Regions from separate parts of the Kitasatospora terrestris genome, predicted to be linked through region 1. Evidence: riboswitches for the same ligand, from Rfam matches in the RefSeq annotation. Region 1 holds a riboswitch; each other region holds the start of a gene.
The links. Region 1 has a riboswitch for cobalamin ahead of nicT (Nickel transporter NicT). Riboswitches for the same ligand answer to the same signal wherever they lie in the genome.
Positions count from the first base shown of each region.

Region 2: it holds a riboswitch for cobalamin, as region 1 does, so the genes downstream of both, ABEB06_RS27000 (cobalamin biosynthesis protein) here and nicT (Nickel transporter NicT) in region 1, are expected to answer to the same signal.
Region 3: it holds a riboswitch for cobalamin, as region 1 does, so the genes downstream of both, ABEB06_RS23775 (ribonucleoside-diphosphate reductase subunit alpha) here and nicT (Nickel transporter NicT) in region 1, are expected to answer to the same signal.

Region 1 is NZ_BAABIS010000001.1:6,840,647-6,842,838, reverse strand. It holds gene nicT (Nickel transporter NicT) at 1-938, opposite strand, end outside; cobalamin riboswitch at 971-1,151, opposite strand; gene ABEB06_RS31425 (ArsR/SmtB family transcription factor) at 1,243-1,605, shown strand; gene ABEB06_RS31420 (phosphatidylinositol-specific phospholipase C domain-containing protein) at 1,744-2,192, shown strand, end outside.
Region 2 is NZ_BAABIS010000001.1:5,880,140-5,882,331, forward strand. It holds gene ABEB06_RS27000 (cobalamin biosynthesis protein) at 1-929, opposite strand, end outside; cobalamin riboswitch at 962-1,088, opposite strand; gene ABEB06_RS27005 (helix-turn-helix domain-containing protein) at 1,291-1,956, shown strand; gene ABEB06_RS27010 (alpha/beta hydrolase) at 2,049-2,192, shown strand, end outside.
Region 3 is NZ_BAABIS010000001.1:5,145,415-5,147,606, reverse strand. It holds gene ABEB06_RS23780 (GNAT family N-acetyltransferase) at 204-698, shown strand; cobalamin riboswitch at 792-923, shown strand; gene ABEB06_RS23775 (ribonucleoside-diphosphate reductase subunit alpha) at 1,086-2,192, shown strand, end outside.

The sequences.
Region 1 (2,192 bases):
AGCACCGCGACCAGTTCGATGGTGCCGATCACGAACGCCACGGCGATCGACAGGCCGGTGATGGTCAGGTTGTAGAACACCTTGCGGACCGGGTTGGAGAACGCCCACTGGTAGGCGAAGTTCATGAAGGTGCCGTCCAGGGTGTCGAACAGGCTCATCCCGGCGGCGAACAGCAGCGGCAGGCACACGATCGCGTACCAGGGCAGGCCGGCCGCCGCGCCCGAGCCCGCCATCACCATCAGCGTCACCTCGGTGGCGGTGTCGAAGCCCAGGCCCAGCACCATGCCGACCGGGAACATCTGCCCCGGGCGGGTGATCGAGCGGGTCGCCCGACCGAGGATCCGGTTCATCAGGCCGCGCGACTCCAGGTGCTTCTCCAGCTCCTTCTCGTCGTACGTGCCCTCGCGCATCTTCCGGAACACCCGCAGGATGCCGGTCAGCGCGGCCAGGTTCAGCGCGGCGATCAGGTAGAGGAAGACGCCCGACGCGGTGGTGCCGACGGTGCCCAGCACCTGGTGGGTGGTGGACTCGTCGTCCATCAGCACGCCCGCGAGCTGGGCGCCGCCGGCCACCAGGGCCGCCATGAGCACCACCATCGAGGAGTGCCCGAGGGCGAACCAGAAGCCCACCGACACCGGCCGCTTGCCGTCCGCCATCAGCTTGCGGGTGGTGTTGTCGATCACCGCGATGTGGTCCGCGTCGAAGGCGTGCCGCATGCCCAGGGTGTACGCGGTGATGCCGAGGCCCACCCCGAACACCTGGGTGCCGACCTCGTACTTCTCCGGCACCACCAGCAGGAACAGGGTGCCGAAGGCCGCCACGTGCATCAGCACGATCACGGCCATCAGACCGGCCGTGCGGACGGTGTCCTCGCGGCGCCAGCGGAAGGACGGAAGGGCACCGGCCACGGCGGGCACGGCGGTTTCGGGCAGGCTCATCTGCGGGTCACGCTCCAGCACCTCGTGGAATCACTTCGTGAGCTGCCGTGGCCGGTCTCCTGGCTGACGGGGTGCTGAGCGCCCGTACCCCGCCTTCCCAGGCGCGGTGCGCCCAGTGGCGGATGAGGGGTACGGACATTCCCCGATCACAGTGGCGAGGGCCGCTCCGGTCTTGCACCGGTCTTCCCGAACACCACGGCTGGACCACCCTAGAGCTGACGGATCGACGGCTGCAAGCCTGCACAGCTGCGCAGGTGTGACGGGTGGCGAAGATCACCACCGGACCGCCTGCGAGAATGCCCCCATGCACCTCGTACCGGCCGACCGCGCCGCCCACCGGCCCATCGACGGCCACCGGGTGTGCGAGGCGATCGCCGCGATCGGCGACGCCGAGCACGTCCGGTCCTGGGCCGAGCGCTTCTCCCTGCTCGCCGACCCCGGACGGCTCTCGCTGCTGCTCGCCCTGCACGAGACCGGCCCGCTCGCCGTCACCGACCTCGCCATCGCCACCGGCATGCGCGACCCGGCGGTCTCCCAGGCGCTGCGGCTGCTGCGGGCCGCCGGGCTGGTCGTCGGCGAGCGGGACGGGCGGGTGGTGCGCTACCGGCTGGTCGACCTCGCCGTCGCCGAGGTGCTCGCGCACGGCGTCCTGGGCGAACGGGACTGATCCCTACTCCTGAGTAGCTGTATTCGGACAGTCTTCCTCGTCATGACACCGGAAGGACGCCCGGATCCTCCATGCTCTCCTCGGCGGTCGCCCGGCGGAAAACCCCGCCACCGCCCGGCACCTGACGAGGAGACACCCGTGACCGTACGCCGCGCCATCGCCGCCGGACTGCTCACCGCAGCCGCCCTCGCCCTCACCATGGCCCCCGGCACCACCGCCGGGGCCGCCGGGACCGGCGACCTGCCGTTCGGCTCCGCGACCACGGTCGGCCTGCACAACACCTACGACCCCGCCGCCTTCCCCTACCTCGCCCAGGGCCTCGACACCGGCACCGGCATGATCGAGCTCGACGCCTGGACCGACACCGTCACCACCGAGTGGAAGGTCAGCCACTCCAACCCGCTCGGCAACGCCAACAACTGCGTCACCGCCACCACGCCCGCCCAGCTCTACACCGGCGGCGCCAACAAGAACCTCGAAACCTGCCTCGACGACGTCCGGGTCTGGCTCGGCGCCCACCCCGGCAGCGGCCCCCTCGTCATCAAGCTCGAACTCAAGGGCGGATTCGCCGCCAACCGCGGCATGGG
Region 2 (2,192 bases), 960 kb from region 1:
CCTCCCTTCAGCAGCGCCCGTGCGCCGACCGTGACCGCCAGCGCCAGGGCGCCGACCCGCCGGGACAGCCGGCAGGCCCGTTCGATGTCCGCGACCGCCACCGGCCGCAACTCCCCGCCGAGCACCGGCCGGTGCTCGACCCGGGTGCCGTACGCGAGGGTGCCGCCGAGCCGCACGCCCAGCCCGCCCGCGAACGCCGACTCCGCCTGGCCCGCGTTCGGGCTCGGGTGCGAGGAGCCGTCGCGCCGCCAGACCCGCCACGCGCCGGCCGGGGACGGCGCGGCCGCGACCGTCAGCAGCGCGGTCAGCCGGGCGCCCGGCCAGCCCGCGACGTCGTCCAGGCGGGCGGAGGCCCAGCCGAACCGGCGGTGCCGCGGCGACTTGTGACCGACCATCGCGTCCAGCGTGTTGACCGCCCGGAACGCCAGCAGGCCCGGCGCGCCCGCGACCGCGCCCCACACCAGGGCGTTGACCACCGCGTCCGCGGTGTTCTCGGCCACCGACTCGACCACCGCGCGGGCGATCTGCTGCCCGTCCAGCGCGCTCGGGTCCCGTCCGCACAGGTGCGGCAGCCGCTCCCGGGCCGCCGCGAGGTCACCCGACTCCAGGGCCCGGCCGACGGTCCGCGCCTCCCGGGTCAGCGAGGTCCCGCCGAGCACCGTGAACGCCGCCCCCGCCGCCAGGGCCGCCCGGCCGACCGGCCGGTGCCGCAGGGCCCGCTCGGCGGCCAGCGCGCCGGCCGCGACCGTCCCCACGCAGGCGGCGGTGTAGAGCGCGCCGGCTCCCCGGTGGTCACGCCACAGCGCCCGCTCCAGGCGGGACGCGGCACTGCCGAACAGGGCGACCGGATGGCCGCGCCGGGGATCGCCGAGCCGCGCGTCCGCGAGATAGCCCGCGACGGCGCCCAGCACGTACGGGGCAGCCCGCATGCGTGCGTGTCCTCACTCAGGGTCCGCGCCCTGGATCGACGAGAGCGGAGGCGAGAGTGTCGTGGCTCCCGGGGTCGCGCATCGCGCCCCGGTGACAGTGGCGGGACCGCGCCGGACTCGCACCGGCTTCCTCTGCATGCCTCCGTAATGGCCCAAGGATCCCATCACGCTGTCGGACCGGCAGTCAACCAAGCCCGCGGAGGGGTCGGTCACACCGACCCGCCGTCACTACCTCCGAGTAGGCGGCCGGTTCGCACCCCCCGCGTCCGTACGATCGTCCAGTTCCCGGCAGGGGTGGTGACCTGCGCTTCGTGTCTTCAGCGGCTGGGTGGTCCGACGGTGGCGCCCGTACGTTCGGGCCATGCGACGTCGACAGCCGCCCGCCCCCGCCCCGGTGCCGTTCTCCCCGGCCGCCGCCCGTGCGCACCGCGCCGGCCTCGGCCTGACCCCGGACCAGGTCGCCGAGGGCATGGCGGCCCACGGCGTCCGCCTGCTGCCCGGCCACGTGCTCGGCTGGGAGAGCGGACAGATCCGGCCCACCGAGGAGGAGTTCGTCGCCCTCGCGCGGGCCCTGTGGTGCCCGCCCGCCAGTCTGATGGGCATGCCGCCCGCCACGCTGCGGGACCACCGGGTGGCCCGGGAGCTCGGGCAGGAGCAGACCGCCCGGCGGATCGGCATCTCCCTGGCCGCCTACCGGAAGGCCGAGGCCACCGGGGTCTGGAACGGCGACGAGGACCAGACCTGGGCGCTGGCCCAGGCCCTGCGGCTGACCCTGCGCGAGCTGGTCCGGGTCACCGGCCGGACCGCCGAGCTGGAGCAGCTCCTCAAGAAGGCGGTGGACGGCCGCTGGCAGGCCCAGCTGTCCGCGATCGCCCGGATCGTCCCGGCCGGGCCCGGCCGGCTGGAGGCCGCGCTGGCGGCCCTGCAGAGCGAGTACCTCGTCCCCACCCACTGGGGCGCCACCGCGCCGCCCTCGCCGAAGGTGCCGCCGGCGACCCGTTTCTGGGAGCTGCTGGAGGGCCGCTGACGCCCCAACGGCCGCTTCCGCTGGCAGCGCACCGCCGAACGGGGTGGACTGGTGACCGTACTCAGTCCACCTCCGTCCCACCGGGGAGCGCTATGCGTTGGGGTACCGCCGCCGTCGTGGCCGCCGCTGCCGTCGGAACGGGAGCGGCGGTCCTGCTGCTCGGACGCAAGGTCTCCGACCGGGTCGTCAGGCCCGCCCCCGCCGGACCGACCGGGCCCGCGGTGCTGCGCGTCCAC
Region 3 (2,192 bases), 1.7 Mb from region 1:
CACCCCGGGAGAGTGGGGGGCATGACCTCAGCGCTCGCCCTGATGGGCATCATCGGCACCTTCGGACTGCTCGGCGCCCTGGTCGGCCGCGACCTGGAGCGCACCGGCCGGCACGGCCGGGACAACTGGCACCGCCCGGGCGGCTACCCGGTGGACCCGGCCCTCCCCGACCGGCTGCACGGCCCTTCCGGCAGACTGTCCGGATGGACACCGTCATCCGCCGCGCCCGCCCCGAGGACCTCGTCGCCGCGGGTGACGTCACCGTCGAGGCGTTCGTCGGCGACGGCCACACCCCTGCGGACGGCGACTACGTCCGGCTCCTGCGCGACACCGTCCGGCGCAGCGCGGAGGCCGAGCTCCTCGTCGCGGTCGACGCCGCGGACGGGAGAGTGCTCGGCTGCGTGACCTTCGCGGTCGGCGGCACCGAGTGGGCCGACATCGCCCGACCCGAGGAGGGCGAGATCCGGATGCTCGCGGTCGGCGCGGCCGCCCGCGGGCGCGGGGTCGGCGAGGCGCTGGTGCGGGCGGCGATGGACCGCAGCCGCGAGCTGGGGCTGGCCGGGATGGCGTTCTCCACCCGGCCCGCGATGACCGCCGCGCACCGCCTGTACGAGCGCCTGGGCTTCGTCCGGACCCCTTCCCGGGACTGGGAGCCGCGGCCCGGAATCGACCTCCTGGTGTACGCGTTGGCCTTCTGACGGGTCGTAGGGTGGCTCCGCGCGACCGCACGGACACCGCACGGACACGACACGCCGACACTACATCTGGGGCTTCCAGCTCCCCGCGCCACTACATGTATGCTCACTCTCGCTGTCGAACGCAGGGGAACCCGGTGCGAGTCCGGGACTGCCCCGCAACGGTGAGCGGGCTCGGCGTACCCCGGCCCGCACAGTCCGAGGACCTGCCGACGGTGTGCACACGGCTTCCCCGCAGACGCCTCGGTGCACAGCTGTGCCGTCCGGGCCTCGTGGGCGGGCCGGGGGTGGATCTTCGCGCGCTTGAAGCGTTTCGGCGTGCCCTCCTCCCCTGCCTGTGCGCGCGTCCGGGTTCGTACCGTCCGCTGCCGCCACAGGAGAGAGTGCGCCTTGACCGTCGCTGCCTCAGTCACCCTGCCCGCCCAGGGATCCTCCCCCAGCCTTGGGCCGGGAGGTGCCCCCATCGCCTTCACCGACCCCGGGGCAGAACTGCTTCGGCTGCTCACCGACCGCAGCACCGACCTCCCCCAGGTGGACCCCGGCCACGTCGCCGCCGCCGCGCTGCGCGGCCGCCACGCCGGTTCGGACTTCGCCGAGCTGCGCGGGCTGGCCGTGGAGGCCGCCGCGTCGATGATCGCCGAGGACCCGCAGTACTCGAAGCTCGCGGCCCGCCTGCTCGCCCTGGAGATCCAGGACGAGGCGGTCTCCCAGGGCGCCGTCTCCTTCGCCGCCTCGATCGCCGTCGGCCACGCCGAGGGCCTGATCGGCGACGTCACCGCGGCCTTCGTCGCGAAGCACGCGGACGCCTTCGACGCGCTGATCGACCAGCAGGGCGACGACCGCTTCGAGTACTTCGGCCTGCGCACCGTGCAGTCCCGCTACCTGCTGCGCCACCCGATCACCCGCAAGGTCGTCGAGACCCCGCAGCACTTCCTGCTCCGCGTGGCGGCGGGCCTGGCGGTCGGCGACACCGAGGAGTCGGTCGCCGAGGTGGCCGAGCTCTACACCCTGATGAGCCGTCTGGAGTACCTGACCAGCTCCCCGACGCTGTTCAACTCCGGCACCAAGCACCCGCAGATGTCCTCCTGCTACCTGCTGGACTCGCCGCTGGACAACCTGGACTCGATCTACAACCGCTACGCGCAGATCGCCCGGCTGTCCAAGCACGCCGGCGGCATCGGCCTGTCCTACTCCCGGATCCGCTCGCGCGGTTCGCTGATCCGCGGCACCAACGGCAAGTCCAACGGCATCGTGCCGTTCCTGCGCACCCTGGACGCCTCGGTCGCCGCCGTCAACCAGGGCGGCCGCCGCAAGGGCGCGGCCTGCGTCTACCTGGAGACCTGGCACGCGGACATCGAGGAGTTCCTGGAGCTGCGCGACAACACCGGCGAGGAGGCCCGCCGGACCCACAACCTCAACCTGGCGCACTGGATCCCGGACGAGTTCATGCGCCGGGTCAACGCCGACCAGGAGTGGTCGCTGTTCTCCCCCGCCGAC